One region of the Vibrio sp. R15-SG3-ISO1A genome, then DNA from elsewhere that is predicted to be linked to it. Evidence: riboswitches for the same ligand, from Rfam matches in the RefSeq annotation. Region 1 holds a riboswitch; each other region holds the start of a gene.
The links. A riboswitch is a leader RNA that binds a small molecule or an ion and turns the genes downstream of it on or off. The one in region 1 is predicted to bind thiamine pyrophosphate.
Positions count from the first base shown of each region.

Region 2: another riboswitch for thiamine pyrophosphate. It lies ahead of thiD (bifunctional hydroxymethylpyrimidine kinase/phosphomethylpyrimidine kinase); the one in region 1 lies ahead of thiB (thiamine ABC transporter substrate binding subunit).
Region 3: another riboswitch for thiamine pyrophosphate. It lies ahead of thiC (phosphomethylpyrimidine synthase ThiC); the one in region 1 lies ahead of thiB (thiamine ABC transporter substrate binding subunit).

Region 1 covers NZ_JCBDGH010000054.1:5,479-16,232, reverse strand. Annotated here, with positions in the region: gene lysC (lysine-sensitive aspartokinase 3) at 1-878, shown strand, start outside; gene pmbA (metalloprotease PmbA) at 957-2,300, opposite strand; gene yjgA (ribosome biogenesis factor YjgA) at 2,408-2,938, shown strand; gene thiQ (thiamine ABC transporter ATP-binding protein) at 3,028-3,744, opposite strand; gene thiP (thiamine/thiamine pyrophosphate ABC transporter permease ThiP) at 3,728-5,314, opposite strand; gene thiB (thiamine ABC transporter substrate binding subunit) at 5,363-6,340, opposite strand; TPP riboswitch at 6,417-6,530, opposite strand; gene AC6R0L_RS07725 (flavin prenyltransferase UbiX) at 6,594-7,217, opposite strand; gene mpl (UDP-N-acetylmuramate:L-alanyl-gamma-D-glutamyl-meso-diaminopimelate ligase) at 7,233-8,585, opposite strand; gene fbp (class 1 fructose-bisphosphatase) at 8,913-9,926, shown strand; gene ppa (inorganic diphosphatase) at 10,119-10,646, shown strand; gene AC6R0L_RS07705 (DUF2799 domain-containing protein) at 10,735-10,754, opposite strand, start outside.
Region 2 covers NZ_JCBDGH010000069.1:1,187-11,940, reverse strand. Annotated here, with positions in the region: gene AC6R0L_RS11025 (glycoside hydrolase family 1 protein) at 1-170, shown strand, start outside; gene AC6R0L_RS11020 (TetR/AcrR family transcriptional regulator) at 296-901, opposite strand; gene AC6R0L_RS11015 (efflux RND transporter periplasmic adaptor subunit) at 1,036-2,127, opposite strand; gene AC6R0L_RS11010 (IclR family transcriptional regulator) at 2,376-3,101, shown strand; gene AC6R0L_RS11005 (arginase) at 3,107-3,940, shown strand; gene AC6R0L_RS11000 (PhoX family protein) at 4,415-6,292, shown strand; gene AC6R0L_RS10995 (hypothetical protein) at 6,687-6,839, shown strand; gene AC6R0L_RS10990 (LysR family transcriptional regulator) at 6,949-7,836, opposite strand; TPP riboswitch at 7,993-8,150, shown strand; gene thiD (bifunctional hydroxymethylpyrimidine kinase/phosphomethylpyrimidine kinase) at 8,242-9,078, shown strand; gene AC6R0L_RS10980 (PstS family phosphate ABC transporter substrate-binding protein) at 9,112-10,062, opposite strand; partial or broken gene AC6R0L_RS10975 (putative bifunctional diguanylate cyclase/phosphodiesterase) at 10,283-10,754, shown strand, end outside.
Region 3 covers NZ_JCBDGH010000085.1:1,291-12,044, reverse strand. Annotated here, with positions in the region: gene AC6R0L_RS14715 (aminopeptidase P family protein) at 1-511, shown strand, start outside; gene thiH (2-iminoacetate synthase ThiH) at 618-1,745, opposite strand; gene AC6R0L_RS14705 (thiazole synthase) at 1,756-2,532, opposite strand; gene thiS (sulfur carrier protein ThiS) at 2,535-2,744, opposite strand; gene AC6R0L_RS14695 (HesA/MoeB/ThiF family protein) at 2,747-3,511, opposite strand; gene AC6R0L_RS14690 (thiamine phosphate synthase) at 3,514-4,776, opposite strand; gene thiC (phosphomethylpyrimidine synthase ThiC) at 4,787-6,730, opposite strand; TPP riboswitch at 6,892-6,990, opposite strand; gene crcB (fluoride efflux transporter CrcB) at 7,073-7,456, opposite strand; gene AC6R0L_RS14675 (multicopper oxidase domain-containing protein) at 7,566-8,948, opposite strand; tRNA gene AC6R0L_RS14670 (tRNA-Trp) at 9,175-9,251, opposite strand; tRNA gene AC6R0L_RS14665 (tRNA-Asp) at 9,402-9,478, opposite strand; rRNA gene rrf (5S ribosomal RNA) at 9,520-9,635, opposite strand; partial or broken rRNA gene AC6R0L_RS14655 (23S ribosomal RNA) at 9,797-10,754, opposite strand, start outside.

The sequences.
Region 1 (10,754 bases):
ATGTTGCCGCCATTCGTGAGCTTGCCAGTGACACCTTGCTGCCACTGTGCCGCGAGCACGTTGTGGTGACACAAGGCTTTATTGGTTCCGATGAAGAAGGCAACACCACTACCCTTGGCCGTGGTGGCAGTGATTACAGTGCGGCTTTGATTGCCGAGGCAGTGCAAGCCTCTGGCTTAGAAATTTGGACTGATGTACCGGGAATCTACACCACAGACCCGCGCATTGCCCCGAATGCGGCACCGATTGCAGAAATTAGCTTCAGCGAAGCGTCAGAGATGGCGAATTTTGGCGCCAAGATCCTGCACCCTTCGACCCTAGTCCCTGCTCTGCGCCATGATATTCCGGTGTTTGTCGGTTCCTCGAAAGCGCCAGAGCAAGGCGGTACTTGGATTCGTCATCAAGTGGAAAGCTCACCGCTGTTTCGCGCCCTAGCCCTACGTAACAACCAAACCATGGTGACGCTGCGCAGCGCGAAAATGTTCCATGCTTACGGCTTTCTAGCCAAAGTGTTTGAGATCTTGGCCAAGCATAAGGTCTCGGTCGATTTGATCACCACCTCTGAAATCAGTGTCTCATTAACGCTTGATCAAACAGGTACCTCTGGCGGTGCGCCGTCGTTACCTCAAGCCGCGCGTGAAGAGCTTGAAGAGCTGTGCAGCGTGAAAGTGGAACACAACCTCTCCGTCGTCGCCTTGATTGGTAACAACATGAGCGAGAGCAAAGGCTATGCAAAACAAGTATTTGGTACACTTGAAGACTTTAACTTACGAATGATTTGTTACGGCGCTAGCCAGCACAACCTCTGTTTCTTACTGCGTGAATCAGAAGCCAAACAAGCGATTCAGAAGTTGCATGTCGAGCTGTTTGAGCGCTAACAGCACTATAAATACACATCAGCGACGAAGCACTCTCGAGTTTCGTCGCTGATGCATCGCTACGTCAAATAGTGAGGCTTATTCGCCCGCCACTTTCATTGACTCAAGCAAGATAGAACCGGTTTGAATCTGCGAACGGGTTTCCACATCACTGCCGACAGCCACTATTTGGTTGAACATCTGCTTGAGATTGCCTGCGATGGTCACCTCAGAGACAGGGAATTGGATTTGACCATTCTCAACCCAAAAACCGGCTGCGCCGCGCGAGTAATCGCCCGTCACGATATTCACCCCCTGCCCCATCACTTCTGTAACCAAAAAGCCGGTGTCCAGCGCCTTAAGCATTTGATCAAAATCTTGCCCAGTTGATTGCACGTACCAGTTGTGGATGCCCCCCGCATGACCGGTTGGCGTCATCGACATTTTACGCGCCGCATAGCTGGTCAATAGGTAAGTGGATAACACGCCGTCAGTGATAATTTGTCTATCTTGCGTCGCAACGCCTTCGCTATCAAACGGGCTTGACGCCAGACCACGCAACACATGGGGACGCTCGTCGACTTGGAACCAGCTGGGTAGAATTTGCTGACCAAGATGATCAAGAAGAAACGAGGATTTGCGGTACAAGTTGCCACCACTGATCGCCATCACAAGGTGACCGAGTAGACCCGTTGCGACATCCGCCGCAAACATGATCGGGTACTGACCGGTTTTGAGCTTCTGCGCGTCTAAACGACTGACGGTTTTCTCCGCTGCGCTCAGGCCCACGGATTTCGGCGTCCACAGGTCGTCTTTGTGACGCGCCACTGTGTAGCTGTAGTCACGTTCCATTTCACCGTTTTGGCCTTGACCAATCACACAGCAACTGATGCTATGGCGACTTGAGGCATAACTCGCCAGTAAGCCGTGGCTGTTGCCGTACACTTTGACGCCATAATGGCTATCGTAGCTGGCGCCATCACTTTGCTTGATCTTATCGCTGTAGCTGAGCGCTTCTTGCTCCGCTTCAATCGCCATTTTTGCCGCGTGGTCAGGGTCAGGCGTATCGGGGTGAAACAGATCCAAATCAGGAATATCTTTGACCATCAGTTCAGCCGGTGCTGGGCCTGCGTACTGATCTTCTGATGTGTATTGAGCGATATCAAGTGCCGCCAATACCGTCTGTTGAATCGCTTTTTCGCTTAAGTCTGACGTTGAGGCGCTGCCTTTACGCTGATTGCGGTAGACGGTAATACCGAGTGCACCGTCACTGTTGAACTCCACATTTTCGACCTCACACATGCGAGTCGATACGCTTAAACCTGTGGTTTTACTGATGGCAACTTCCGCGGCATCCGCTTTTTCACCCGCCATCTCTAACGCTTTCGCGACGGCAGCTTCAAGCTCGATACGCTGCTGTGCCACTTGCTTTTTTACGTCCATATTCTCTTCATCAGTCGTTGCTTTGTCGCTAGGATAACAAGAATTTCGCTTTCTCCCCATGATTCTTGTTAAAATAGAGAAATAGACGTTCAAATGAAGGTATGAAAATGGCTCGCAAAAATCAAAAAGCGCCATGGGAACCAGAAGAAGAGATCATCTGGGTAAGTAAATCCGAGTTGAAGCGTGACATGGAAGAGCTGCAGAAACTGGGTGAAGAGCTCGTTAACCTCAAGCCCTCTGTGTTGGAAAAATTTCCACTCAGCGAAGACTTGGCCGATGCGATTCGCGATGCGCAGCGTTTTAAAAACGAAGCGCGCCGTCGTCAGTTGCAGTTTATCGGCAAATTGATGCGTCACGAAGACCCAGAGCCAATTCAAGCGGCGCTGGATAAAGTCCGTAACAAGCACTCTCAAACCACGGCGCTGCTGCACAAATTAGAGCAACTGCGTGACCGTGTGGTGGAAGAGGGCGACAGCGCCATTGAAGAGGTATTGACGCTGTATCCGGATGCGGACCGTCAGCGTTTACGTCAGCTTGCTCGTCAGGCGAACAAAGAAAAGCAAGCCAACAAGCCAGCTAAAGCGTATCGAGAGATTTTCCAGATCCTCAAAGCATTGAGCAGTGAAGAGCCACAATAACACGCTCTTACTCAGTGATGGTTGAAGCGGATAAGTGCACACTTATCCGCTTTTTTTTATCTCTGCTTTCTAGCCCATTGTTATAGCGCTCAGTTGTGCGCAGTGGTGGCCGCCTGAACAAATGCGCCGAGGCTAGGGTCCGAGTGGGTCGCCGCTAGCTCTGAAATCGGCCCAGTCGCTGCGACATGACCTTGTGATACAAACGCAAAATGCGTTGCGATCGCTTTGGCATCACCTAAGTGGTGCGTCACCATTACTACCGTAATATCACGCTCACTCGCCAACTGTTTGACCAGTGATAGCATCTCTAACCTGAGCAAAGGATCGAGCGCTGAAAAGGGCTCGTCTAGCAGCCATATCGGCGCAGACTGTACAAAGCAGCGCGCTAACGCAACCCGTTGACGCTGGCCACCAGAGAGCTCATGCGGCAATCGAGACAAATACTCCGCCACCCCCACCTGCTGCGCCGCTTGCACTACCGCCTGTTTCTGCGTTGCAGACAACTTCAAGCCGGGATCCAATCCAAGGCCGATGTTTTCCGACACGGAAAGGTGAGCAAACAAGTTGTGCTCTTGAAACAACATCGCAAACGGGCGCTGATAAGGCGCCAGCCCGTTGAGCGTTTGACCTTGCGCTAAAATTTCACCGCTTAATGGTTCAATAAAACCCGCCATCAAGGCGAGCAAGGTCGACTTCCCTGCGCCACTGGGTCCCATTAGCGCGACGATTTGCCCTGCCTCAACGTGCAGATCAAACTGAAATGACTCGGCATGATAATCGTAATGCAGGTCACTGAGAGTGAGCATAGTGACTCCTATTGGTGGGGGTAGAAGCAGAGCGAGGGCGAAACAGGCGCTCCATCAGCGCAAAACAGCCCACACTCAAAAGCAGTAAAGTGACTGATACGACCGCCGCCGCGTCCATTTGGTAACTGCCGAGCAGTTGGAACAGGTAGAGCGGAAGAGTACGAAACTCCTGACTGCCAAACAGCGCGATGGCACTGAGATCACCCATAGAAAACATAAAGCTGATGGCAAACGCGTGCGCCAGCGGTCGTTTTAATGCACGCCACTCCACCACTCGTAAACGGCACCAACCGCGGATCCCAAGGGTTGCACAAAGGTACTGATACTGCTGCTCAAGTTGCAACATCGGCTGAGCCAAGGTTTTGATCACATAAGGCAGCCCCATTAACGCGTTGACCGCAACAACAACGACCAGGGCGTAGCTGAGCGCATCCGTCCACGAACGGAGCAGCAAAAAGAGCCCAGTCGAGATCACTAATCCTGGGGTCACCAGAATGATGGTCCCGAGCAGCTCTATCTTATCCGCGGTTTTCTCACGTTGATTGAGGCGCAGTCTTCGGCTAGATAATAAAATCGCCGTGCCCGCACTGACAGCGATAACGCTCGCCATGCTTGCCACTTTCAGTGACGCCCCGAGCGCGGACCAAAATCGGCCATCACTCAGCACACTCAGCGCCTGAGAATTCATACCACTGGCTAGTACCATCCCAAGAGGCGGCAACACTAACAGCAAGCTAAAACCTATCCAAGCGCCATCCCAGCACTTAGAGAATAGACTGTCTTTCACCACCAACGCAGTTGGTGCGTCGCTGCCCATCGAAATGGCAATAGGTCGAGCGAAACGTTGAATCGATAACGCCATTAAGCCACATAGCAGCATTTGCCAAATTGCCAGTAACGCGCCCGCTTGCAAATCAAAATCAAACTTGATCGCTTGGTAAATCGCGAGCTCAATAGTGGTCGATTTGGGCCCGCCGCCCAATGCCATAACAGTGGCAAAACTGGTAAAGCAGAGCATAAACACCAACCCGCAAACGGGCGCTAATTGCTGCCTCATCCGCGGCCATTCGACCCACTTAAACTTTTGCCAATGGCCCATGCCTAAGTGGGCGCACAGTTTGTGTTGCTCCGCCGGAATCGACTCTAGTGATTGCAGCAGCAAACGCGCCGCATAAGGAAGATTAAAAAAGAGGTGCGCGAGCAAAATGCCATGCAAACCGTAAATATTAAATGGCAACGAGAGATCCCACTGCACAAGCTGTGTCGCCAGCCAACCACTGCGCCCATAAATTGCCAGCAAGCCAAACACCCCCACCAAGACAGGAAGTACCAAAGTGGTCGCAAACAGCTTGAGTACCAAGGCTTTGCCGATAAACTGCCGCCGCGACAAAGCATGGGCGACGGGGATCGCCAAGCCGACACTGAGTAGCGTTGAGAGGAAAGATTGATAGAAGCTAAATTGGGTAACGTGGCGGTAATAAGGGTCTTGCCAAATGACGCGCAGATCGAGGGAAGGCGCTTGATTGAGCAAGGCCAGCAACGCAGAAACGACAAAGGCCGCGATCAACATCGCGACCCATACGCCTAATTTAGGGACAGATTGCACGAACGCCTAACCTTAGAAGGTCAACGCGTTTTGCCATTCACGAATCCACGCTTTGCGGTGGGTAGCCACATCTTCAGCGCTAAAGCTCAAGGCTTGGCTTGGCTTCGTCAGGCTTTGATACCCTTCTGGCAACGCGACGTCAGTGACAGGGTACATCCAGTTCCCTGTGGGCATGGCCGACTGAAAGTCATCGCTGAGGATAAACTGCATAAAGACATCCGCCAACTCGCTGTTCGCGCTCGTTTTAACTTTGGCGGCCACTTCTACTTGAGTGTAATGACCTTCCGCGAAATTCGCCGCAGCGAACTTAGCCTCATTTTCGGCAATCAGATGGTACGCAGGTGACGTGGTGTAAGAGAGCACCATGTCAGACTCGCCTTTTAAGAACATCGAGTACGCTTCTGACCACCCTTTCGTGACCGTCACTGTCTTTTTCGCCAACGCTTTCCACGCCTGCGGCGCTTCGTCGCCATAGACAGATTTCATCCACAGCATCAAACCTTGACCCGGGGTTGAGGTACGCGGGTCTTGGTAGATGACTGTTAAGTCGTCATTTGATTCCACCAGCGCTTTGAGGCTAGTCGGTGGCTCAGCCAAGGTCTCTTTGTTGTAGACAAACGCGAAGTAACCGTAGTCGTACGGCACAAAGGTCGTATTGGACCAGCCGCCTGGCAAGGTGACGGATGACGTATCGACGCTATGCTCAGCCAACAAACCGGTTTGCTGCGCTTCTGCCATCAAGTTGTTATCTAACCCCAACACAATGTCGGCTTTGCTATTGTCGCCTTCCAGTCTCAAGCGATTGAGAATAGAGACGCCATCATCCAAAGCTACAAAATTCAACGTACAGTCGCACTGTGCTTCAAACGCTTTTTTTACCACTGGGCCTGGGCCCCAATCGGCAGCGAAAGAGTCATAGGTATACACGGTTAACGTATCGGCTGCGGTTGCAGAAAAAGACGTCAGTGCCACGGCGGCACAAAGTGGCATAAATGAAGGGATAAAAGTGGATTTCACTGCTCGCTCTCCTTGTTGAGCCACGCAGGTCTGAGGGACAAACAGACGTCTGATGTCCTCGCTCAATTCCTACGCCAGCATTATCTGGTTCAGGTCTACGGGTCCCGAGCAAAGCTCGATCTCAGCGTCATTCAGTGAATGAATAGCTCCCCGATGAGGTTCGGCTTGATTGTAATAGGTCTGCCCTACAATAGCCATACTTGCGTGACGGCCCAACAAGACGCAATCACGAATCGTTACGTTGATCATAGCCCCAGCGCGCCACCAAGGATTGCTCGATGCCGAGGTGATCCAAAATGCGCGCGACCATAAAATCAATAAGATCGTCTATCGATTTAGGTTGGTGATAAAAACCGGGCGCGGCCGGCATAATGGTGACGCCCATCTGCGAGAGCTTGTGCATGTTCTCAAGGTGCAAGGTTGAGAAAGGCGTTTCTCGAACCACCAGCAGCAATTGACCACGCTCTTTCATCACCACATCGGCGGCGCGTTCAATCAAATTATCGGACATACCATGAGCAATCGCTGCCACACTGCCCGCCGAACAAGGGCAAACCACCATCTGCTTGGGCGCCGCTGAGCCAGAGGCCACGGGCGAGAACCAGTCCTCTTTGCCGCACACCACTAATTTAGCCGGGTCGCAGCTGAGATGGGCGACCAAGGCTTGCTTGGCGCTGTCTGGGTTGGCAGGCAGTTTTAATCCGTGCTCGGTGGCCAACACCACTCGCGCCGCCGATGAAACCAGCAGGTAAACCTGATAGTCCGCGGCCAACAAGCACTGCAACAGACGCAGCCCATAAGGCGCGCCTGAGGCTCCGGTAAAAGCGAGGGTGATGGATTTTTCAGCCATTGTGCGTATCTCTTATTATTGGGCTAATTGCGCTAACAGTTTGTCGTGAATTCCGCCAAACCCGCCGTTACTCATCACCAGAATCTGATCGCCGGGGCGAGCATGCCGAGCGATATTGCGCACCAACTCGTCGATGTCGTCAGAGACATAAGCAGGTTGCGCGCACTGCTCGGCAATCTCACTCACCGACCAGGTAATAGACTCAGGTTGAAAGAGGAACACTTCATCGGCCGCCTGCAATGAGGCCGCGAGCGTCTCTTTGTGCACCCCGCGTTTCATGGTTGCACTGCGCGGCTCCAACACCGCAAGGATTCGGGATTGACCCACCTTGTTACGTAAGCCGCCCAATGTCAGTTCAATCGCCGTTGGATGATGAGCAAAGTCGTCATACACAGTGATGTCATTGACCTGCCCTTTTAACTCCAAGCGGCGTTTGGTATTAATAAAGCGCCCTAACGCCTCACAAGCGTGATCCGGAGTGACACCCACATGGCGCGCCGCCGCGATGGCCATCAACGCATTGCTGACGTTGTGATCGCCGACTAAATCCCACGTCACTCGACCCACTATTTCTCCCGCCAATAAGACATCAAAGACACTGCCATCTTGGGCCTGTTTTTGCGCTTGCCAGCCAGATTCACACCCTGTGTACTCTTGTTCGCTCCAGCAGCCACGGGCAATAACGTCTTGCAGCGCCTGGTCCGATTGAGGAGTAAACAGACGCCCATTGCCTGGTACGGTTCTCACCAGATGATGGAATTGGCGCTTAATCGCTTCCAGATCATCGAAGATGTCTGCATGATCGAACTCAAGGTTATTCATGACCAAGGTACGTGGATGGTAATGAACGAACTTAGAACGCTTATCGAAAAAAGCGCTGTCGTATTCATCAGCTTCAACTATGAAAAACGGGCTGTTGCCCAATCTTGCCGACAAACCAAAGTTGCCAAGCACGCCCCCCACGAGAAAACCGGGTTCATAACCGCAATCTTCCAGAATCCAAGCGAGCATACTGGATGTGGTGGTTTTGCCGTGCGTTCCCGCGACCGCCAGTACCCATCGGTCATGCAGCAGAAACTCTTGCAGCCACTGCGGGCCGGAGGTGTAACGCAGGTTGCTGTCAAGCGCATGCTCGACACACGGGTTACCACGGCTCATCGCATTACCGATCACCACCAAATCGGGCGCCGGATTTAACTGCGCCGGATCAAACCCTTCTATAATTTCAATACCTTGCGATTCAAGTAGCGTGCTCATGGGCGGGTACACATTGGCGTCACTGCCGGTGACTTTGTGCCCCAATTGACGCGCTAAAATTGCCGCTCCTCCCATAAAGGTGCCACAAATTCCCAAGATATGAATATGCATAGAGTGATCCTGAAAAGGCTAATTTGAAGTGCTCATTATGGCGATAATGGCTTGAAAAGCGAACCTCTTTGTCCTTCGGATGTGAAATCTTGGCACAATCGAGCAAAGTTTGTTCAAGATGAAAAACCGTGAAAATATTTGAATAATTACCAAAAAAATTGAGAGGTTAGACAGTTAGTTCGTTACCAATAATAAGATCATGGTTTTACAATTGCTCAAGGCAAAAACAAAAGCTCACGCATAGCTTCGTCCCTCTTGCGCCCCAACAATAAAATGGCAAGAGGTTGCCCAACTCCCCCCAAACTTATGCGATTTTAAGGAATAAACATGTCTGGAATGCGCACCCTTGGCGAGTTCATTGTTGAAAAACAGACGGACTTCCCCCACGCTAGCGGTGATCTATCATCCCTACTGTCGTCGATTCGCCTTGCGGCTAAAATCGTCAACCGCGAAATAAACGCGGCTGGCCTTGGTGATATCACCGGTGCCGTTGGTAGTGAAAACATTCAGGGCGAAGCCCAACAAAAACTGGATGTTTACGCGAACGAGAAGTTCAAAGCAGCACTTGAAGCACGCGATCAAGTGTGTGGCGTAGCAAGTGAAGAAGAAGATGAGGCGGTCGCGTTCAATAAAGAACTGAACAAAAACGCCAAATACGTGGTATTGATGGATCCACTCGATGGCTCATCTAACATCGATGTTAACGTCTCTGTCGGAACGATTTTCTCTATCTATCGCCGCGTCTCTCCTATCGGTACCCCACCGACAGAAGAAGACTTCCTTCAACCAGGCAACAAGCAAGTCGCGGCCGGTTATGTGATTTACGGTTCATCAACCATGCTTGTCTACACCACAGGCAATGGCGTCAATGGCTTTACCTACGATCCATCGATCGGTACGTTCTGCTTGTCTCATGAGAATATGATGGTGCCAGAAGATGGCCGCATCTACTCAATTAACGAAGGTAACTACTTCCGTTTCCCAATGGGCGTGAAAAAGTACATCAAATTCTGCCAAGAGAACGAACCGAATGACGGTCGCCCGTACACGTCTCGCTACATTGGCTCTTTGGTGTCGGACTTCCACCGTAACCTGCTGAAAGGCGGCATTTACCTGTACCCAAGCACGCAAAGCCACCCGAACGGCAAACTGCGCCTTCTTTATGAGTGCAACCCAATGGCGTTCATTATTGAGCAGGCGGGCGGTATTGCTTCAGACGGTGAGAAACGCATCATGGATATTGAACCTACAGAGCTGCACCAGCGTGTGCCTTTCTTTGTTGGCTCAAAAAACATGGTCAAGAAAGTCGAATCTTTCCTCGCAGAATACAAAGACCAATAAGGCCCAGCTATTCTCCCCAAGGCGCTCACTGAGCGCCTTGTTTTTTTATGAACTTCCATCACTTCCCTCAGTCGCTGCGCTTCACAATCGGTGTTTTCTTGACCAAGCTCTCATCGTCCGTCATTTACAAAAAACCAAGTTTAGCGGTAAGGTATTTGCCTACATATCGACCAATAACAAGGAAGCTTGCCCATGAGTCTTAATCACGTCCCTGCAGGGAAATCACTCCCGGATGACATTTATGTCGTCATCGAAATTCCGGCCAATGCCGATCCGATCAAGTACGAGGTCGACAAAGATTCTGGCGCGGTATTTGTGGACCGTTTTATGTCCGCGCCTATGTTCTATCCATGTAACTATGGCTATGTGAATCACACACTCTCTTTAGATGGTGACCCGGTTGATGTCCTAGTGCCGACCCCTTATCCCTTGATGCCAGGTAGTGTGATTCGCTGTCGCCCTGTCGGTGTATTGAAAATGACCGATGAATCAGGTGAAGATGCCAAAGTGCTCGCCGTGCCGCACAGTAAAATCTCCAAAGAGTACGAACACATCCAAGATGTCGGTGATATTCCTGAACTGCTCAAAGCGCAAATTACCCACTTTTTTGAGCGCTACAAAGAGCTCGAAAGCGGCAAATGGGTCAAAGTGGAGGGCTGGGAAGACGTCGATGCCGCGCGCCAAGAGATTCTCGAGTCGTTTGAGCGCGCGAGTAAGTAATCCTCACCCAACCACCGTGACTCATTGACTAAAAGAAAACGGCCAGAGCAGTGAAACTCTGGCCGTTTTCTTTATCGGTATTCAACCATTAAAAACCCGAACCTGCCG
Region 2 (10,754 bases), on a different contig from region 1:
TTGACTTAGTCGCGAACTCTACCGCAGAGATGAGCAAGCGCTATGGCTATATCTATGTCGATCGCCACGATGACGGCTCGGGTACCTTGATGCGCCTGCGCAAAAAGAGCTTCTATTGGTATCAAGAGGTCATCAAAACCAATGGGCAGGCGCTCTTGACTCAAGAGTGATGAAGTCAGCAGGATGCCGTAGTATTGGGCATCCTTAGCACGGACCGCTTAGAAGATTGAGCGACTGAGAAGCACATAAACACATAAGCACACAAACATAGAAACAAGGGGCGCTGCTGCGCCTCTTATTGTGCTTGCTGCGTCTGGAGGAAGAAATCCAACGCGGAGTGAAGGTTGGCTCGGCGCTGCTCGATATTATCGTCATTCATTCCAAGAAATGTGGGGTAGAAGGTGCGACCTTTCACTAACGCCAGTAGATTCGTCGCGAGTTCGCGCGCGTTTTGCTGCGGCAGTGTGTTGTGAGCCATGGCGTCGCTTAGCCAATGCTCCATTGGGCAAGTTTTGATCTGTTCAAGATCGTTGAGATGACAACTGCCATGACACATGGCTTCAATCGTGATGGCCACCAGCAGGCGGCGGCGCTCGCTGCTTAAGACAAAATCCAACTGCTGATCGAAAATATCAAACAGCTGAGATTTAATGCTACGGGTCGGATCAAAAGGCGGCAGTTTTTGCGTCTCTTGCTCTTGGTGCAAAATGTGTTCGACGACATTCTGATAGAGCTTCTCTTTCGAGCCGTAATGGGCATAGATGGTGGGCTTTGACGTGCCAGCGCATTTGGCGACAGCTTCAAGCGAGGCACCTTGCACACCAAAATCCTGGTAGCACTCCATTGCTGCCTGAATAATATTCTGCCGAGTTTTTTCGCTTCGTTGACTTCTTTTATCCATACAAAGGTCAGAGCAGTGTTCTAATTTCTTCCATGTGGTCATTGTGTTAACGCTACCATAAGCATGGTCCTACCAGTATGCCCGTCGCTGAGAGTTGAGAGCTGACTCAACATTGCGACACTCGATTGCCGAGATTATCCGCGGCTAAGGATTTGGTTTAGCCCTTCAACCAGATTCACAATGGGCTCAATCTTGCGCCCGACTAGCTCATACGCGTAAGGATCGTTGACCACAAAATGGTTGGCCTCTAAGCCGGTGACTGCGAGATAGCCCTCTATCTCAGATTTGACTATCAGCGGCGCGACCGGCACTTCTAGCACTTTCTTATCCCCATCAAGGACATAGACAAAGCTTTGGGTCTCTTTGGTATGCACCGCCTGTTTAGGGACAAACAGGGTCGCCTGACGTTCTATGGCGTTGAGGTAGAGTTCGGTTTTACTTCCCACTAGCAACTGATTATCAGAATTAGTAAAGGTGGCATAGGCGGAGAGAGTCTGGGCTTGTTCGGTGGTTTTGCTGTCGACAAAACTGAGCGTGCCATCAATAAATTGACCGTTGGCATTTTTTACCGACACTGTCGGTGGCGTGTGCGCTGCGGGATCACTCAGTGTCGTTAGGTAGGGGTAGAGCACGTCATTCGGCGCACTGAAATGGAGCTCCACATCAGAGACGGCGATCAACTCTGTTAACTCCTGACCTTTGGTGACGAAGTTCCCGGCACTGACCAGAATTTGCCCCACTTTGCCTGAAAAGGGCGCGACGATGGTGGTATCGACGAGCGCTTCTTGGGCGACAAGAAGATTCTTTCTCGTCGCGTCAATGGCTTGCCGAGCGCCGTCGAGTCGTTCACCGCGCGTCACGCCGGATTTCGTTAAATCAAGGATATTGTCGAGCGCGCGTTGGTATTCCTCTTGGGCGGCTTGAACCGCTAAACGAGCGAAGGTGGTATTAAATTCAAACAGCGGCGTGCCCTTTTTAACCACCGCACCATCGTTGACCAAGACATTGGTAATCTTGCCTTCCTGATCCGACAGAATCTTCGTGTATTCAGACGCTTGGAATTCACCGGAGAGCTTCTCGAGCCGGATCGCTTGCTTCTCTATCGGCAACTGAACTTGATACGCGTTGGATTGATAACGTTCGCTGGCGTTAGACAGTTGGCAGGTGACACTGAGAGTGGCCGCCGCGCCAAACAGAACGCTGAGGGTGAGTGCTAGAGGCTTCATGTTATCCCTAAACCTTGTGGTCGTTGATCCCAAAACGAGATGGCCGCTGGGCGGCTCGAGATGATTATGCAACATAGATTATTTTAACTTTACCGTTAAGTAAAGTTTTATTGATGGTTTGAATGGGTTGCGTAGGGCGTGCTTTTTATCACTCAGTGAAAATGTAGGTGCTCTTTGTGCTCACTATTCTCGACTTGTAAGAATATAATTTGAACTCACTCTATGACCCAGTTAGAAAAGAATTGACCATGAAAAACGGCAGCGGCCAAGTGAACGAGAAAATCTTACAACTGCTCATGCAGGTGGCGGTCAACGATGAGCCGGTGACCGCCAAAATCTTGAGTCATCAGCTCGGGAAACCACTGAGCAGTTTGTATCGCCACCTCAAAATGTTGAAAGAGTGGAACCTGATTGAAGAGAGTACGCACGACAAAACCTTGATCATCGGTCCGGCGGCTTTGATGTTGATGCGCAGTTACCAATCGAGTCAAAGTGAGCTGGAGTCAGTGTCCGCGGTGCTCAGACGCTTACAAAAGCAGACGGGCGAAATGGCGGCTTACATGGTGCCTGTTGGTTATCGTGCACTGTGCGTCAGCCGAAAAGAGAGCATGCAAGCGCTTAGGTGCAGTTATGTCGAAGGGCAGAGTCAGCCGCTGCTGCATGGCGCTTCATCGAAAGTGATGTTGGCGTATATGCCGAGTGCGCGCTGCGAGAAAATCTTGCGTTACTTTGGCCAAGAGTCGCAATGGGACGCTTGGCAGACCAAATTGGACGCGATTCGAACCCAGGGGTACGCGGTCAGTACCTCTGAAATTGATCCCGGGGTGTCTGGTATCAGCGCGCCGGTGTTAAAGGGTAGCAAACTTGTTGGCGCTGTGTCGGTAATGGCACCGGCTCATCGCGTTGAGATGAACGAGCAAAAAATTGTACTTCATGTATTGCAGGCAGCGAGAGCTCTGCCTCCTGAAAGGTAAAGGATATGTTTAGGCTATTTCAACGGCGCAAGCTACACAGTATTACTGGGCTCTGTTGCGACAAACTCACCTTGCTCAGTGTCAGTGAACAGATCAAACCGATGAGCCAAGTGGAGTTTGATATGGCCAACCAGAGCTTGGAAGAGCTCTACGATTGGCTGGCGGACAAAGTCTCGACCAATATTGGCTATGGCGGTCATTTCAATCTCCAACAAGCGGCCAAACATCACTTGCTTGATACCGTTGCTGCGTTGATGGAGTCGGCCAGTTTACCTGTGCTCTTTGCCAATGACGGTGAAAGCTTACTGCATGCGCTGCCGATGGTGGCGAGTCAAGGCAGAGAGTTGGGGTTTATCCATATCAGCCGCAGCTTGGATATCAAACCGACTCTAGAGCCTGAGAAAGGCTCGCTGTTTCATTTTGTCTTGCAGCGCAGTCAGCAAAGCCGCTTGTTCTGCCTTGGCGTGGATTCGGACAATCAAGATCCGAAGCTGCTTGATTATGCAGAAGATCTCGGCTGTGATTGGTTGTCCGTCAACGAGTGCCACTTTCGCTCTCGTTTTACTGTGAAGCAGCAGTTGAGCCACTACTTGTCACATTGTGATGACGTGGTGATCAATATTGATCTCGCCAGCTTACAGCCCGTGACGCGGTTGGAATCCGATACGTTGATCGAAGTGCAGATGGTCAATCGAGTGTTACGCCAAGTTCTGCTTTCAGGCAAGGTGCGCTTAGTGCAATTTGTCGGTTACAAAGACAAGCACATTTATTCGAAAGAGACATTGGGTGTGGTGAATGGCTTGGCGTCACTGTTTCCCAGTCATCATAGAGCAGCGTAATGCTCAAGTGGGTGAAAAACGGGGGCCTATAAAACTACTAAAGCTGGCGGTTAAGCCAGCTTTGTTGGGGTTGCACAGTTATTGAGGTTTGCTGTTCGTGTTTTTGTTCGAATCTTTCCAGTATTGAATACGAACACGATGCAATTGTGCTTTTCTCATTTTCTTCATGATAATCCCTCACGTTAAATACCATGCTCTTCATTGAGCAGATGTGAATCTAGTTCCTCATGAACAATTTCAATTTAGCGGCGAAATGCGCGAAACACCAGTGTTTTGATCACAAATTTTTCGCGAAATTGGCGTAATTTCTAATTTACATGTGACTGAGATCGCCATTTATTGGTCTTGTCATGTAATCGAAGTAAAAGCATCATCTTTACTTTGTATTTGTTAAACAAAACCTTAACTGATGTGTAACCTTGCTCGCCTAACATTTGCTCGCTTATATAATGATAACTCAGCAAGGAGTCAGCAATGTGGGATCGTGATGAACAGGATTCACAATTCAGCCAGATGATCGAAGCGCGACTATCTCGTCGTCGTTTCTTAGCCGGAACCGCTGCCGTCAGTGCAGGGGCGTTTCTTTCCCTCAACCCGATCGCGAAAGCGATAGCGGCATCAAGTGATAGTCGTTTGCTCAACTTCGAAGCAGTGCCAGCCTCGACAAAAGATGCGATCATCGTACCTAAAGGTTATAAAGCCACGCCGCTTCTCTCTTGGGGTGATCCTATTTTTGCTGATGCGCCAGAGTTTGATCAAAGCGGTAAGCAAGATTCAGCCGCGCAGGCGCGTCAGTTTGGTGACAACACCGACGGGATGAGCCTATTCCCTATCAGTGACGATCGCGCTGTTATTGCGGTGAACAACGAATACACCAATTACGAATACTTGTTCGAACATGGCGGTAAAGCGATGACGGCGGACGACGTATTAAAAGCGCAAGCGGCACACGGTGTGACGGTGTTCGAAATCGTCAAATCCGGCGGAGAGTGGAAAGTGGATAAAGCAGGGAAACGCAACCGCCGTATTACCGCTAACACAGAAATGCGCCTGACAGGCCCAGCGGCGGGTCATGCGTTGATGAAAACCAAATTGGATCCTTCAGGCTTAGCGCCACTCGGCACCTTTAATAACTGCGCCAACGGTCAAACGCCTTGGGGCACATACTTAACCTGTGAAGAGAACTTCCACGGCTATTTTGGCACCAGTACGACGGCAGAGTTGAGCGACGATCATAAACGTTACGGAATCAAAGCAGCGAAGAGCAGTTACCAGTGGCATGACACCGATGAGCGTTTCGATGTCGCTAAGCATCCGAATGAGCCACACCGTTTTGGTTGGGTTGTGGAGATCGATCCAAACGATCCGACGTCGACGCCGCTTAAGCGCACTGCACTCGGGCGATTTAAGCACGAGAATGCGGCACTGTTGATCAACGATGATGGTCATGTCGTGGTGTACCTAGGTGATGATGAGCGTGGGGAGCACATTTACAAATTTGTCTCTCGCGATCGCTACCAACCGGGCAATGATGCTGCCAATCGCAACTTGCTTGAAGAGGGCACCTTGTATGTCGCCAAGTTCGAGATGGACGACAACGAGTTGAAAGGCAAGGGGCAGTGGATTGAACTGACTTATGGCAAAAATGGTCTGACTAAAGAGAACGGTTTTAACGATCAAGCCGAGGTGATGATTTTTGCACGTCGCGCTGCGACTCAAGTTGGCGCGACTACGATGGATCGCCCAGAGTGGGTGGCGGTGCACCCAGACAACCAACACGTGTTCTGTACCCTCACCAATAACAAAAACCGCGGCGTAAAAGAGGGCCAACCTGTCGGTGGTCCTAACCCTCGCGCTGAGAACCACTACGGACAAATTGTTCGCTGGGTACCGACCTCGGGCGATCACACCCAAGCAGAGTTTGATTGGGATTTGTACCTGATTGCTGGCAACCCAACGGTGCACAAAGATTCGCTCTACGCGGGTAGTGACAACATCAACGCCGACAACATGTTTAATAGCCCGGATGGTATCGGCTTTGATAAAGCCGGTCGTTTGTGGATTCAAACGGACGGAAACTACTCAAATCAGGGCGATTTTGCAGGTCAAGGGAACAACCAAATGTTGTGCGGCGATCCTAATACTGGTGAAGTGCGACGTTTCTTGACGGGGCCAATTGCTTGTGAGATCACGGGGCTGACCTTCTCCGCCGACTACAAAACCATGTTTGTGGGTGTTCAGCATCCGGGCGAGAAAGGTGCGCCTTCTCACTACCCTGGTGGTGGTGACAGCAAGCCTCGCTCCACCATCGTTGCCATTACCCGTGAAGATGGCGGCGTTATTGGCGCTTAAGCTGTCTCACTGTTTGCATCAACAATCATTCGCATCAAGATGGGCGCCACGAGCGCCCATTTTTTATTGCCGATATCCACATTGGCATATTTATGCGATCGCTCGCATAAAAAACGTCAAGGTTTCGTGTGTTCACCGCAAAGAGTGTTGCGCTTCACAATCGCAATCCCTATATTGAAAGAGTACTCAGCATAACCTTAAGGTGTTCTAATCCGAATAAACTCCAGATAACAATACGACATTGAGCGATTGACCCGGCGAATCTAACCCATTTCTATTGGTGCAGACGCCCCAACGTAAAAAGAATAAAGTCTATCTGAGCGCCTTCTGATGAGAGAAGTGGCACCTTTAGGTTATTAAGTACGGTGATGATAACTGAGGAGGAGGTTAGGCTATGGTATCACTACTTTGGGTAGCATTAGGTTGTGTGGTCTTCTTATGTTGTTGGAGTGCTCAGCATGGTCTCCCTATGCTGGGGCTTAAACTGGATGAGTCCGATCTACTGATTATTTCTGAACTCGCTGGCGAAGACGTCTTAGAGGCATGACCTCAAATAACGACGATAATGAGCGTTGAAGCAGCAGCAAAAATGGAGCCTTGGGCTCCATTTTGCGTTTCAAGCCTATCGAAAATTTTGGCTATGGCAGTGCGTTGCGTTATAGCGAGATCACGTCCGTCAACTTATCCACCACCGTATGAAAACGGGCTGGCCACGCTCTTTGTTTCTTGCTCACCAAATACAGGGTCTCGACGACGGTTTTCTTTGGCTGATGAACAGCAAGTTGATCGCGCAAGGTGAAAGAGCTGAATGCGCTGTGTGGCAGCACCGTAAAACCGAGCCCTTTGGCAACTGGCAGAAGAATTTGGCTGAGTTGGTTGATGTAGCCCGAGGTGCGCAGGGCGCGAATATCAATCCCCGCCAGCGCTTTGTCGCCACACTGCGAAAAGTAGAGCGAGAGATAGTGCTCGGCGTCGGGATGGCGAATTAAGCCGAGCTCAAGGAGAAGTTCAGGGGTAATAGGCTCGTCGACGTTTGCCGGCACAATCAAACACATGGTTTCTTGACCTATCTCTTGCGCTTCGATTCTCGGGTCGAGCGGGATGTGAGTGACAAGGCCCAAATCGGCGCGCCCCTCAGCCAAATCGTCGATGATCTTACGGTTGGGGGCGACTTCCAGCTTGACGACCAGTTGTGCAAATTCACACTGTAAATCGAGCAGATGCGGGTAGATAAGCTGCGCCAACGCGCCAGAGCAAGAGACCGACACCTCACCGCGATGCGCGTCGTCCTGAGATAACGAAGCAATCAGGTCTGTTTCTTGTTTGGCGCGCTGCTTTGCGTATTGATAGACCTGTCTGCCTTGTTCCGTTACTTCAAAGCTCTTGTTGTGACGCGCAATCAGTGGGTAGCCGCAAGCCTGTTCGAGCTTTTTGATGTGCTGGCTGACACCGGGCTGAGTCATGAACAGCTTTTCTGCGGTATGAGTAAAGTGGCCGGTCTCGACCAAGGTTTGAAACGTTTTGAGCCAGAGTGGATTGAGCATAACCGTCAAATCAATAACGAAAATTTATAAAATTAAGAGTAAACGATAATGTTCTGTGTGCCAAACGTCGCGTTCGTATCGCCCACTCCTCGATTCACTCGGGTTATTTAAGTGATCTGAATAGGTTGCATCTGCGCTATCACAGGGTTAAGGTTGGCGACATAGTCGGGGAGCGTTCCTTCTGCTCGAGTCATAACGATAGCTTGATTAACGAGCCTGTCGTAGAAGCATAGAAGGAGGGCTGAGATCGCATCGCGAGACCCGTTGAACCTGATTCAGTTAGCACTGACGTAGGGAACTATTCATAACGCGGTGTCGTGGGGTCGCCACAATCTCGCCCGTTATGTGTTGTGCTTGGCCAACGCGCTCTGCACACAGTTCCTGACGCGTGCGTGAGGAACACCGATGAACCAAACCGCATTTTATGACCCTCAAACTCCGATTGTCCTAACCATCGCTGGCTCCGACAGTGGCGGCGGCGCGGGCATCCAAGCCGACATCAAAGCGATCAGTGCAACAGGCAGTTACGCCTGCTCCGTTATTACGGCAATTACCGCGCAAAATACCTGTGGCGTTCACGCCATTCATCCTATCCCTATCGACCATGTTCAAGCGCAGCTCGATGCGGTATTGAGCGATCTCAATGTCGTGGCGGTGAAGGTTGGCATGTTGGCCGACGCTGAAATCATCCGTGTCGTGGCACAAAGTTTGTCGTCGTATCAGCCCAAGTTTCTAGTGGTGGACCCGGTAATGGTGGCCACCAGTGGTGACAGCTTACTGCACGCCAGTGCGGTGGGTGCGCTCAAGAAAGACCTGCTACCGCTTGCCGATATGATCACACCAAACTTACCCGAGGCGGCGGCGCTGACTGGGCGAGCAACGCCGACATCGGAAGAAGAGATGGGATCGATGATTGACGCCCTGCGCGCCTTGGGCGCCAAAACAGTGCTTCTTAAGGGCGGGCATTTAGAGGGCGAAAGCAGCAACGATCTGCTGATTGAAAGGAGTGGCAGTGAATTGATTCGCGCTAAGCGAGTCGCCACTCATAATACTCATGGTACGGGCTGTACGTTGTCATCGGCCATTGCGTCCTATCTTGCCCAAGGGTATCGGCTGCACAAAGCGGTCCATTTGGCTAAGCAATACATCTCACAAGCCATTGCGCATGCCGACGAACTCTCTGTTGGTCAAGGACATGGGCCTGTGCACCACTTTTTCTCTGGCCACCAAAATGTGCGTTAATCGCGATGGTGTGCAGTCACAACATAAGGGCCCTTATTTGGGCATCGAGACCGAGCCAGAGCGGCTAGAGTTGAGAATAAAACGCGCCGCGTCATAGCGATCGTTGGAGAGAGGAATGTAGCCAGAATGGGAGACGACTTTGTTGATGTTGTCTCTGTCGATATAACTATCGACAAAGCGTTTCAATGATGGCCGTTTCTCTAGCGCCTGTTTGTTCACGTAAATAAACAGAGGGCGGGAAAGTGCGGTATATCGCCCCATAATTACGTTCTCGACACTGGGTTTGACGGCGTTGGCGCCTGAGGGAGAGATGGCGATCGCTTTCAACTTGTCTTGATTTTGCAAATAGTAGGCAAAGCCGATAAACGCCATGGCGTTGGGATCGGCGGCCACTTCGGCGACTAAGGCTTCATCGTCTTCATTTGCGGTGTAGTCTTGTCGACTCGCTTTGCCATCCAGCACCACCTCAACAAAATAGTCATAAGTGCCTGAGTCTGATCCAGGGCCGTGCAGGACGATGGGGCGATCAGGGAAGTGCGGATTGACTTGCTGCCAGTGAGTTATCGTGCGTTCAGCGGTGCTTTCCCAGAGTGTTTTCAGTTCATCAAGAGAGAGCGCATCGATCCACTGATTTTCTTTGTTCACCACCACGGTTATTGCATCGAGTGCGACAGGGAGCTCAATATAGTCGATGTGGTTGATCTCACACAGCGCTCGCTCTTTCTCTTTAATCGGGCGAGAGGCGTTAGATATATCCGTGCGGCCTCGGCAAAACTTACGAAATCCGCCACCTGTGCCAGTGATACCTACTACCACTTGGGTGTTGTGCCGCTCGGCACGCATAAAGTGATCGGCGACGGCTTGGGTAATCGGGTAAACGGTACTCGACCCTTCAATTTTGATCAGATCTTTCCCGTGTGTCGTGGTACTCATCAGCGCTAGGCATACAGAAGCAAGAACAGTCGAACGCAATCGAAAAGTCATGGTTGAGCACAAAGGAAGAATCAACATACCGCGACTATACGAGCTAGCACTTTTGAGCTCAATATCTTCACGTGAACTGTCACTAAAGATTCATCAATCACTCATCAATAATAACTACGCTGAATATTTTCATGGGGATGTAACATTTCTTCACTAGGCTGACTCGCCTATGTTTTTATTCCTGCCCGCAAAATACGTGGGTAAACGTTCGTGTGATGCTATGAAGCGCAAATTCATTTTTACTTCCATTCTCGCCTTGTTGGTGATCACGTTTACGTCGGCGCTGGTGACCCAAGCGACCCACCTGTTAGTGAAAAAGTCCCCGCTTGCGGAAGCGGCCGCTGAAATTAAAGTCAACGGTACGCTGGCCTACCTTTGGTTTGATGAGATCATGTCGGGCGATACCGCTCAGTCGATTCAGGAAGTGTGGTACTACTTAGAAATCGCCGATTGGCATGTGGTCGCGCTGCTTGAAGGCGGCGAGAGTATCATGGGCAATTATGAGCCAGTCACGGACAACGAATTACGTGAGCGTCTGGTTGAGCTTCGCAAAACGCTGGCGCAATTTCGCCTTCATGTGGAATCCACCTACCAAAAAATTCAGGCGCAGCGAGCGGATGCGTTTTTAAGCGCCGGACGCGACGAGCAATTTTTGGAGTTTGCCAGCCAAGCGGATGAGATCCAGCGCGTGA
Region 3 (10,754 bases), on a different contig from region 1:
AGCGCTCAAAGGTCATATTGGTGTCGCACGCGCCCGTTTTCCTAAAGGAACACGCGGCTATCAAATTGATACCCTTGCCCGTCAACACCTATGGGCAGAAGGCTTTGACTATGACCACGGTACGGGCCACGGTGTCGGCCACTTCCTCAGTGTCCATGAGGGACCAGCAAGCATTTCCAAACGACAAATTGATGTGGCTTTGATGGAAGGTATGGTGCTCTCCAATGAGCCCGGTTACTACCGCGCCGATGCGTTTGGCATTCGTATTGAGAACTTAGAACTGGTAGTGGAAACCCCAACGCAAGGTGATTTCCCAGTGTTGAGCTTCGAGTCACTCACACGTTGCCCGATTGATAAGCGCAACATCAACATCGATATGTTGACCAAACCTGAGCTCGCTTGGCTTAATGATTACCACCAAAAAGTGTGGAGTGACCTCAGCCCATTGGTCGATGGTGAGGTAAAAACGTGGTTAGAGCGCGCAACGTCGCCCATCGCTCACCGCGACTAATCGCGCTTTGAACACTCGGTAGATCTGCATATCGCGTGAAGGTGAACAAAAGGCTCTCTACATGAGAGCCTTTTTTAATTGTGGCGTGGTTGTTTCACGTGAAACATTATCCAGAATAAATTGCGTTCCAGTCTCGCCAAACGGGGTCATACCCTTTTGAGCGTAACGCCTGCTCGACTGACTCGGCGCTGCGCTCATCACTGATCTCAAACTGTTCCAACTCGACGTCCTGCATCGCGTATCCGCCGGGCTGTGTTTTTGATGCAGCGGACATGGATGTCACACCCAGTGGCAACACATTGTCCCTAAACTGCGGTGACTCTCGTGTCGATAACGAGAGCTCAACCGTCGGATTCAACAACCGATAGGCACAGATTAACTGAACCAACTGCTTATCACTCATCACCGATTTGGGTTGAATCACCCCTTCCGATGCATTGCCCTCACAAGGTCGAAGCCGTGGAAAAGAAATCGAGTAACGAGTTTGCCAATAGGTACGCTCTAAGTAGTCAAGGTGCGCGGCGACGTAAAAACAATCCGTGCGCCAATCGTCCAAGCCGATGAGCGCGCCTATACCGATCTTATCGATCCCGGCTCGAGCCAATCGATCCGGCGTTTCCAAGCGATAGTCAAAATCTGTTTTGTTGCCACGCAAATGGTGCTGCGCGTAAGTGCGACGATGGTAAGTTTCCTGATAGACCATTACTGCATCGAGGCCCAAGGGTTTCAGTTCACGGTACTGCCCTTCATCAAGCGGCTGCACTTCCATTGCCAAGTAGTTAAAGTGCGCTTTAACAAGTGGCAGTGCGCGGCGAAAGTAGTCCATCCCCACTTTGGTTTGATGCTCACCGGTGACCAAAAGCACACTGTCGAACTTCATCAACTTAATCGCGTCTATCTCTGCCGCGATTTCTTGCTCTGTCAGCGTACGGCGTTTAATTCGGTTCTCCATCGAAAAACCGCAGTAGGTACATGCATTGGCGCACAAGTTGGAGAGATAAAGCGGGATATACAATCCAATCGTGTTGCCAAACCGTTTACGCGTGAGCGCATAGGATTGCTGCGCCATTTGCTCAAGGTAAGGCTCTGCCGCAGGTGAAATCAAGGCTTTAAAATCTTCGAGATCACGCTTAGATTTCGCCAATGCGCGTTCCACATCCTGATGAGTTTTCGCGTAAATCGACAGTCTTATGTCATCCCAGTCCATGCGTTGATGAATCGATACAAAACTCATTCTGCGTCCCTCACTCCAAGAAGGCGGTTAATGGGCTAGAGGCAACAGCATGGGTAACCTGACCAGCCAAGCCGGATTCAAACGCTATCCGCCCGCTTTCCACCGCCATCTTAAACGCTTGCGCCATCGCTACGGGATTGCTCGCCGCCGCGATCGCGGTATTCACCAACACCGCATCTGCGCCCATCTCCATCGCTTTTGCCGCATGAGACGGAGCACCAATCCCGGCATCAACAATGACGGGGACACCGGCTTGGTCGATGATGATCTCCAAAAAGTCTTGCGACGCCAGTCCTTTGTTCGAGCCTATGGGAGCACCTAGAGGCATCACTGCTGCGCAGCCCACCTCTTCTAACCGCTTACACAACACCGGGTCTGCGTGGCAGTACGGCAAAACAATAAAGCCATCTTTGACCAACTGCTGTGCCGCTTTGAGGGTTTCAATTGGGTCAGGCATCAGGTATTTAGGATCGGGATGAATCTCCAGTTTAAGCCACTCTGTGCCCAAGGCTTCACGTGCTAAGTGTGCGGCGAAAATGGCATCTTGCGCAGTTTTTGCCCCAGAGGTATTCGGTAATAAATTCACGCCAGCGGCAATCAACGGCGCTAAGATATCATCTTGCTTATCATGGATATCGACGCGCTTGAGCGCCATAGTCGCCAGTTGCGATCCCGACGCCTCAATAGCGCGCGCCATGGTAGTACTGTTCGAAAACTTACCCGTGCCGGTAAACAGACGCGAGTCAAACACTTTGCCCGCGATAGTAAGCGGTGTTATTGGCGCCATGATCAGCCTCCTGCAATGGCTTGAAATAGTGCGATGGCATCGCCTTGATTGACGATATGTCTGTCCCACTCGCTGCGCGGAACGACACAGTTATTGATGGCAAACACACAGCCCACCTCGGCGAGCGATAACTCAGCAATGAGCGCCGTCAATGTTGTCCCTGCGTGAGTCGTATGAGTTTCACCATTGACGGTGATAGTGATGGGTTCCATGTTCATTCCTTAACGGTGTTTGACTGACACACGTGACAAGTGGCATCCACTGAGATAGTTAACGTCTGCCAGCGCATCGTGAGTCCATCAAACAGGTGTAATGTCGATGCGCTAAGCTGTGGCTCATCAAGGGCTAACCATTGAATCGCCGCCAGCGCTTGGTAATTACCTAACGTCCCTACCACCGGACCTACCACGCCAAGTTCACTGCATTTTTGGCCAGAAGGAAGTGAATCGAACGGGTATAGGCAGTGGTAGCATGGACTATCTTGCTGATAGTCAAACAACGCGAACTGCCCTTGCCATCCCATGGCCGACGCCGAGATCAAAGGTGTCCGGTTTTTGAAGCAGAGCCGATTGATTTGCTGGCGCGTTTCAAGGTTGTCTGTGCAATCAAGCACGATGTCGGCAAGCATGATCTCAAGCGCAAGTTGGGTATCATCGAGCCGTTGGTCAATCGCGCGAATGCGAATCAAAGGGTTGAGATACTCTAATTGACTCTTAGCCGCCAACGCTTTGCTCTGCCCTTGGTCATCGTTTCGATAGATGACTTGGCGCTGAAGATTGCTTAGCTCGACACGGTCATCATCCACCAACACCAATTTGCCCACACCAGCGGACGCTAAATAAAGGCTTGCCGCCGACCCGAGGCCACCACAACCAATCAGCAACACATGAGCATCCGACAATTTTGCTTGCCCTTGTTCGCCCCATTGTGGCAACGACACTTGTCTTTGGTAACGTAAGAACGCCTCGTCAGACAGCATAGTCATCCCTGCTCTCCTACTTGCTTGTTTGCCTTCATCAACTCAGTAAAAGCCGTAATGACCGGTTTTGGGTCGTCGGCGAGCGTAATCGCGCGCACGACAGCCAGGCTTGAGACACCGCACTGCCACACCATCGCAGCGTTACCTTGGTCGATACCGCCAATCGCAACCGTAGGAAAGCCCGTACCTTGCGAGCGAGGAATCGAATCAATCAACTGTTGATAAAGCTTCAAGCGCACTAAACCTTGTGGCTTTGAAGGCATAACCTTGGTCGTGGTTGGGAAGATATGCCCCAGTGCGATGTAGCTTGGCGCAATCTGCACAATACGCAGCAGTTCGTAGTAGCCGTGTGTCGAGAGCCCTAAAGCGATATCTGCCTGTGACAATGCCTTCAAGTTCGACGCTTCAATATCTTCTTGGCCAAGGTGAACACCGAATGCACCGTGCTTAATCGCCAACTGCCAATGATCGTTGATAAACACGTTTGCTTGGTATTGCTGACCCAATGCAATCGCACGTATCACCTGCGCCTCCAAATCAGCTTGCTGTGGATCTTTGATGCGCAGCTGTATGGTTTTAATGCCTAGAGGCAGCAATCGTTCAATCCAACGGACATCGTCGACCACCGGATAGAGACCCAACACCTCTTTCGCCATAGAGGGAAAAGAGATCGCGCGGCCTTCAGTTTTCCAACCAACACGAATGCCGAGAGTTTCGTCTTCCAGCACAGGCGTAGGAAATTGCTCAAAACAACATGGCCATTGAGATGTTTCACGTGAAACATGCCCCATCGCACGTGCGAGCGTCAGTGCATCTTCAACGGGAAAATCGAGCGCCCGCAAGGTGATAAACCATGCGAAGTGCTGTGTAGGGTCAAGCGCCATTTGGTGGACATTAAGCGCACGCACTTCAGCATGAGCACGCGTGCTGTGTTGCCAAATATCGAGCACGCGCCCTTCGCACCTTGCGCCAATAACGATCGCATGCGGGGCATAGTCCGCCAGCGAGACATCACCCTCTGCAACTGAGTACACCAGTTGATGAACGTTTTGTTCGCTGTCGTCACTGAGAGAGGAAGACTCAAAGACTTGCGTATCCCGAGCAATCCAAACAGAAGAAGACGCACCGCGCAGTTCAACCGTCGACTCAGCCCCTTCAATCAACTGAATCTCTTGTGTGGCAAACCCTTGCTCGCCGGCTAATGCCAAGCATTGCGCGATATCATCGCGCAATGTGGGCTCTGAGTGAGGAATCACAATTTTCATCGCCGCGTTCCTACGACTCTACACTTTCAGGCTGAGCGGCAGGATGATACAACTCAGAACCCGATTGACGGAACTCCTCTGACTTCTGGCGCATCCCTTCGAGTGGATCATCGAGCATTTTAACGGAGATGGCTTGGTCAGCTTCGACTTGTTGCGTGTCTTTAGCGTACTCGCGCACTTCCTGAGAAATTTTCATCGAACAGAATTTTGGTCCACACATTGAACAAAAGTGAGCCACTTTGCCCGACTCTTGCGGCAAAGTTTCATCGTGGAAAGCTCGCGCTGTATCAGGGTCAAGCGATAAGTTGAACTGATCCTCCCAGCGGAACTCAAAGCGAGCTTTTGAGAGTGCATTGTCACGAACCTGAGCACCAGGGTGGCCTTTAGCCAAATCCGCCGCATGCGCCGCGAGCTTATAAGTAATCAAGCCCGTCTTAACGTCTTCTTTGTTGGGTAGACCAAGGTGCTCTTTCGGCGTCACATAGCAGAGCATCGCACATCCGTACCAGCCGATCATCGCAGCGCCAATGCCAGAGGTAATATGATCGTACCCAGGGGCAATATCGGTCGTCAGAGGACCCAAAGTGTAGAATGGCGCTTCGTGGCAGTGCTCTAGCTGCTCATCCATATTGGCTTTGATCATGTGCATAGGTACATGCCCAGGGCCTTCAATGATCACCTGCACGTCATACTCCCACGCGATCTTAGTCAGTTCACCCAACGTGCGTAGCTCAGCAAACTGCGCTTCATCATTGGCATCGGCCACCGAACCTGGACGCAAGCCATCACCGAGCGAAAGCGCGACATCGTACTTGGCACAAATTTCACAAATTTCGCGGAAGTGGGTGTAAAGGAAGCTTTCTTGATGGTGAGCGAGACACCACTTAGCGATGATCGAGCCGCCGCGAGAGACAATACCCGTGACACGTTTGGCCGTCATCGGCACATAACGCAACAGCAAACCGGCATGAATCGTGAAGTAATCGACGCCCTGCTCAGCTTGCTCGATCAAGGTGTCTCGCATCACTTCCCAATTGAGGTTTTCTGCGATGCCATTCACTTTTTCGAGCGCTTGGTACATAGGCACGGTACCAATCGGAACTGGGCTGTTACGTAGAATCCACTCTCGAGTCTCGTGAATATTGCGTCCGGTCGACAAATCCATCACCGTATCGCCACCCCAACGTGTTGCCCAAACCAATTTCTCAACTTCTTCCTCAATGGAAGAGGTCACAGAGGAGTTACCAATATTGGCGTTCACCTTGACCAAGAAGTTGCGACCAATGATCATTGGCTCCGCTTCCGGGTGGTTGATGTTGGATGGAATGATGGCACGGCCCGCGGCCACTTCTTGGCGGACAAACTCAGCACTGATGTCCTTTGGCAAGTGGGCCCCAAAGCTTTGACCTGGATGCTGTTGGTTCAACACCTCATCGCGATAACGAGCACGCCCCATGTTTTCACGCAGAGCGATGTATTCCATTTCCGGTGTAATCACACCTTGACGCGCGTAGTGGAGCTGAGTAACACACTGACCGCTTTTCGCACGGCGAATGCGAGGTAAGTTACCATAACGCAGCTCGTCTAGCGTATCGTCTTCCAAGCGCTGTTTGGTGTATACCGAACTGACCTCATCGAGCAGCTCCGTATCACCGCGCTCTTCAATCCACTGTTCACGTAACTTAGGTAATCCATGGTAGAGGTCAATCGTATGGTCAGGATCGGTATAAGGACCAGAAGTGTCGTAAACGCGAATCGGCTCATTGGGCTCAAAGATCGGCGCGTCTTTAGTACCGCCAATCAAGCTGTCAGCGAGGGAGATTTCTCGCATAGGAACACGAATATCAGGTCGTGAACCTTCTACATAAACCTTGCGTGAATTGGGGTACGCCTGTACCGAGAGGGTATCAATAAACTGTTTGGCTTCCAGTCTCGCTTGTTTGCGATTCGACATAGCATTTTTCCTTGCTCTTTATTGCTCGTAGGAGCATGAGTGTTAGAGATAAAAATGCTTGGCGGAAAGATGCGACAAGAGGGCGATCTGACGCGGGTATCTATCTGTAGATAGATCGCATGACGCTCAGATCAGAGAGAACGAATCCTAGATTAGGAGGGTCGATATCTTCTCTTGTTCCCTTCGCAGGTATTAACCTGATCAGGTTCAACGGATCCCGAATAAACGGTCTCAGCCTTATGGCACTCCGACAAGTGAACCGAGTATATAAAAACGGCTTGGATAAACCAAGCCGACCTGTGTAAATTTTGTCTAGTGAGGCTCAAAGCACCTCTAAGCAAGCTAGCTTTTGATCAGCAGTTGAAAGCCCACCCAAGCGGCAGAGATGCTTAATACCACATTGAGTAAGACATTGAGTCCCATCTTGAAAAAGGCGCCCTGCTGCATGAGTAAAACGTTGTCCATCGAAAACGTAGAGAACGTCGTCAAAGCACCAAGAAAACCGAGCCCGATGATCTGTCTCCATGGTTCAGTCGCAAGGTTGCCATTTTCAAACGCGGCAATCAGTAAGCCCATCGCCAGTGAGCCGACTACGTTAACAGTTAGCGTACCGTATGGAAAACCTCGCCCCAGTAATGTCGCACACAGCTCAGACACTAAATAACGAGAGCACGCACCAACGGCGCCACCCATGGCAATAAACCCTAAAATTGCAAACTGACCCATAACCCCTCCAAATTTATGGCGTTAGTGTAGCGCCAAACAGACAAAAAAACAGACTTCAGATCAATGTAATGACGCTAAACATCCTGCTAGATTTAAAAAGTTACAGGAGTCACTTTACTTCGATGTAACCCATCAAACCGGTTTTCATGTGCTCTATGACATGACAGTGATACATCCACCGACCGGGGTTGTCCGCGACGAAAGCCGCTTTGGCACGACCATTCTTGCCCAGTAGTACCGTATCCGTATGGAACGGCTCTGGGAGCGGCTTACCGTCCATTTCGAGCACGGTAAAGGTGTGGCCATGAAGATGAATAGGATGATGGTACTGAGTGACATTTTTAAGATCGAAGATGTAGGTTTTGCCTAGCTCCAACTGTGCCAGCGGCGCAGGAATCGAATGACGACTCATCCCCTGCCACGCCACCTTGTTGGTCAACCAAAAGGTTGGACTCGCCTTGCCATCTTTGCCTACGGGCGTCACCGCACCTTGCCACTCAAACACAAAGTCAATCTCTTCAGCGTTGGCAAGATCGAGCGCGGGCACAGGGTTAAGAGGCAAGTTTGGCAGCGCTTGATCCTGTGGCAAATCAGACGCGACGACATCAAATTCACACAGAGGAAAAGGGAAACGCCCCTTCATTTGACGAACAAACACTTTGTTGCCAGCAGATGGTGCAATCAGACCAAGATCCACCCTCATGCCCGGTCCCATTTTATGCTGAGAGAGCTCAATTGGCGTGCTGACCGGGTTACCATCAATCGCCAATATCCAAGCCTCTGCCCCTTCAATCGCTATTGGATAGGTAATGGTATTGTCGACATTTGCAATGCGTAAGCGAGTGGTCGCGTGTGCTTTAAGCGTATATACAGGCTCATGAACGCCATTCACACTGCTCCACTCCCCTGGAGTGCCCATCCGAGCACTTAAACGTGGAATCATTCTCTCCTTCCACTGCCCCTGGCTGTCAATGTGCCAATGCTTGAGCATCAACGCATGCTCTTCATCAAAAACCACGGGGTCGCGCTCTTCAACAATAATCAGTCCAACGAGTCCTCGCCCTAACTGTTCAACGCTGTTCATGTGTGGGTGATACCAAAACGTGCCTGCGTCAGGCGGAGTGAATCGATACTCAAACGTCTCTCCCGGCATGATAGGCGCTTGACTGAGAAAAGGAACGCCGTCCATCTCGATAGGAATTCGCAAGCCGTGCCAATGTATGGTTGTAGGCTCTGACAGTTTGTTCGTGAAACGAATCACGACCTCTTCCCCCTGACGACAATAGAGTGTCGGCGCAGGGATCGCACCATTAAACCCCAGTACGTCTGTTTGATACCCAGGGACGAGTTCGGCCCGGCTAGGCTCAGCAGTGAGCTCGTAAACATAGCCTTCTCGAGTCCGAGTTTGCCGAGTCACTGAACAAGCAGGAATCATTGAGAGAGCAGACAAAGCAAGTGAAGATTGAAGAAATTGGCGACGACTCAAAGCCATAACGGTAAACACCTAAAACAGACAAGACGTATAATGTAGCAAAATACTGCGAATGATTCTCAGTGCAATGAGCGATTTGTGGTTTTGTCGCGTGCAAGATTAAAAAGACGGAGACAAAAAAGGCTCTAGTCTTACGTCGGGGACGCCTAGTCTAGAGCCTCAAATCTCAAATTTGGTATGTATAGATATAAAAAGGCTCTAGTCTTTCGACTAGAGCCTTAGAATATGGCAGGGGTGGAGAGATTCGAACTCCCAACACGCGGATTTGGAATCCGCTGCTCTGCCAATTGGAGCTACACCCCTAAAATTAGGTTCAAATTGTTCGTGGAAGAGAGATTCGAACTCCCAACACGCGCCTTCTCGAGGACTTTTGGGGAATCCGCTGCTCTATTAATGAGAGCTACCCCCCTAAAAATTAGATTCAAAAAAACCTCGATAAACGAGGTTTATAAGTGGCGGAGTGGACGGGACTCGAACCCGCGACCCCCGGCGTGACAGGCCGGTATTCTAACCAACTGAACTACCACTCCGCAGTGGTATCACTCGCCTAAGCAAGTGTCCATAATTTGAAGCCTGGCGATGTCCTACTCTCACATGGGGAAGCCCCACACTACCATCGGCGCTAATTCGTTTCACTTCTGAGTTCGGCATGGAATCAGGTGGGTCCAAATCGCTATGGTCGCCAAGCAAATTCTGTTTAAGTTCCTAGAAGTTAGTGCCTAGTTCCTAGAACTTAATAATTCGGAAAGCTGTGTTTATCGTTTCTAGCGACTAGGAACTAGTCACTCGTCTCTTCATTACACATTCAATGTTCTTCATTGAGTCCATCAAAACCCTTTGGGTGTTGTATGGTTAAGCCTCACGGGCAATTAGTACAGGTTAGCTCAACGCCTCACAGCGCTTACACACCCTGCCTATCAACGTTCTAGTCTCGAACAACCCTTAAGGATACTTAAAGTATCAGGGAAGACTCATCTCAGGGCTCGCTTCCCGCTTAGATGCTTTCAGCGGTTATCGATTCCGAACTTAGCTACCGGGCAATGCGATTGGCATCACAACCCGAACACCAGAGGTTCGTCCACTCCGGTCCTCTCGTACTAGGAGCAGCCCCCTTCAATCTTCCAACGCCCACGGCAGATAGGGACCGAACTGTCTCACGACGTTCTAAACCCAGCTCGCGTACCACTTTAAATGGCGAACAGCCATACCCTTGGGACCGACTTCAGCCCCAGGATGTGATGAGCCGACATCGAGGTGCCAAACACCGCCGTCGATATGAACTCTTGGGCGGTATCAGCCTGTTATCCCCGGAGTACCTTTTATCCGTTGAGCGATGGCCCTTCCATTCAGAACCACCGGATCACTATGACCTGCTTTCGCACCTGCTCGAATTGTCATTCTCGCAGTCAAGCGGGCTTATGCCATTGCACTAACCTCACGATGTCCAACCGTGATTAGCCCACCTTCGTGCTCCTCCGTTACTCTTTGGGAGGAGACCGCCCCAGTCAAACTACCCACCAGGCACTGTCCTCACCCCGGATAACGGGGCTAAGTTAGAACATCAAACATACAAGGGTGGTATTTCAAGGTCGGCTCCACAGATACTGGCGTACCTGCTTCAAAGCCTCCCACCTATCCTACACATGTAGGCTCAATGTTCAGTGCCAAGCTGTAGTAAAGGTTCACGGGGTCTTTCCGTCTAGCCGCGGGTACACTGCATCTTCACAGCGATTTCAATTTCACTGAGTCTCGGGTGGAGACAGCGTGGCCATCATTACGCCATTCGTGCAGGTCGGAACTTACCCG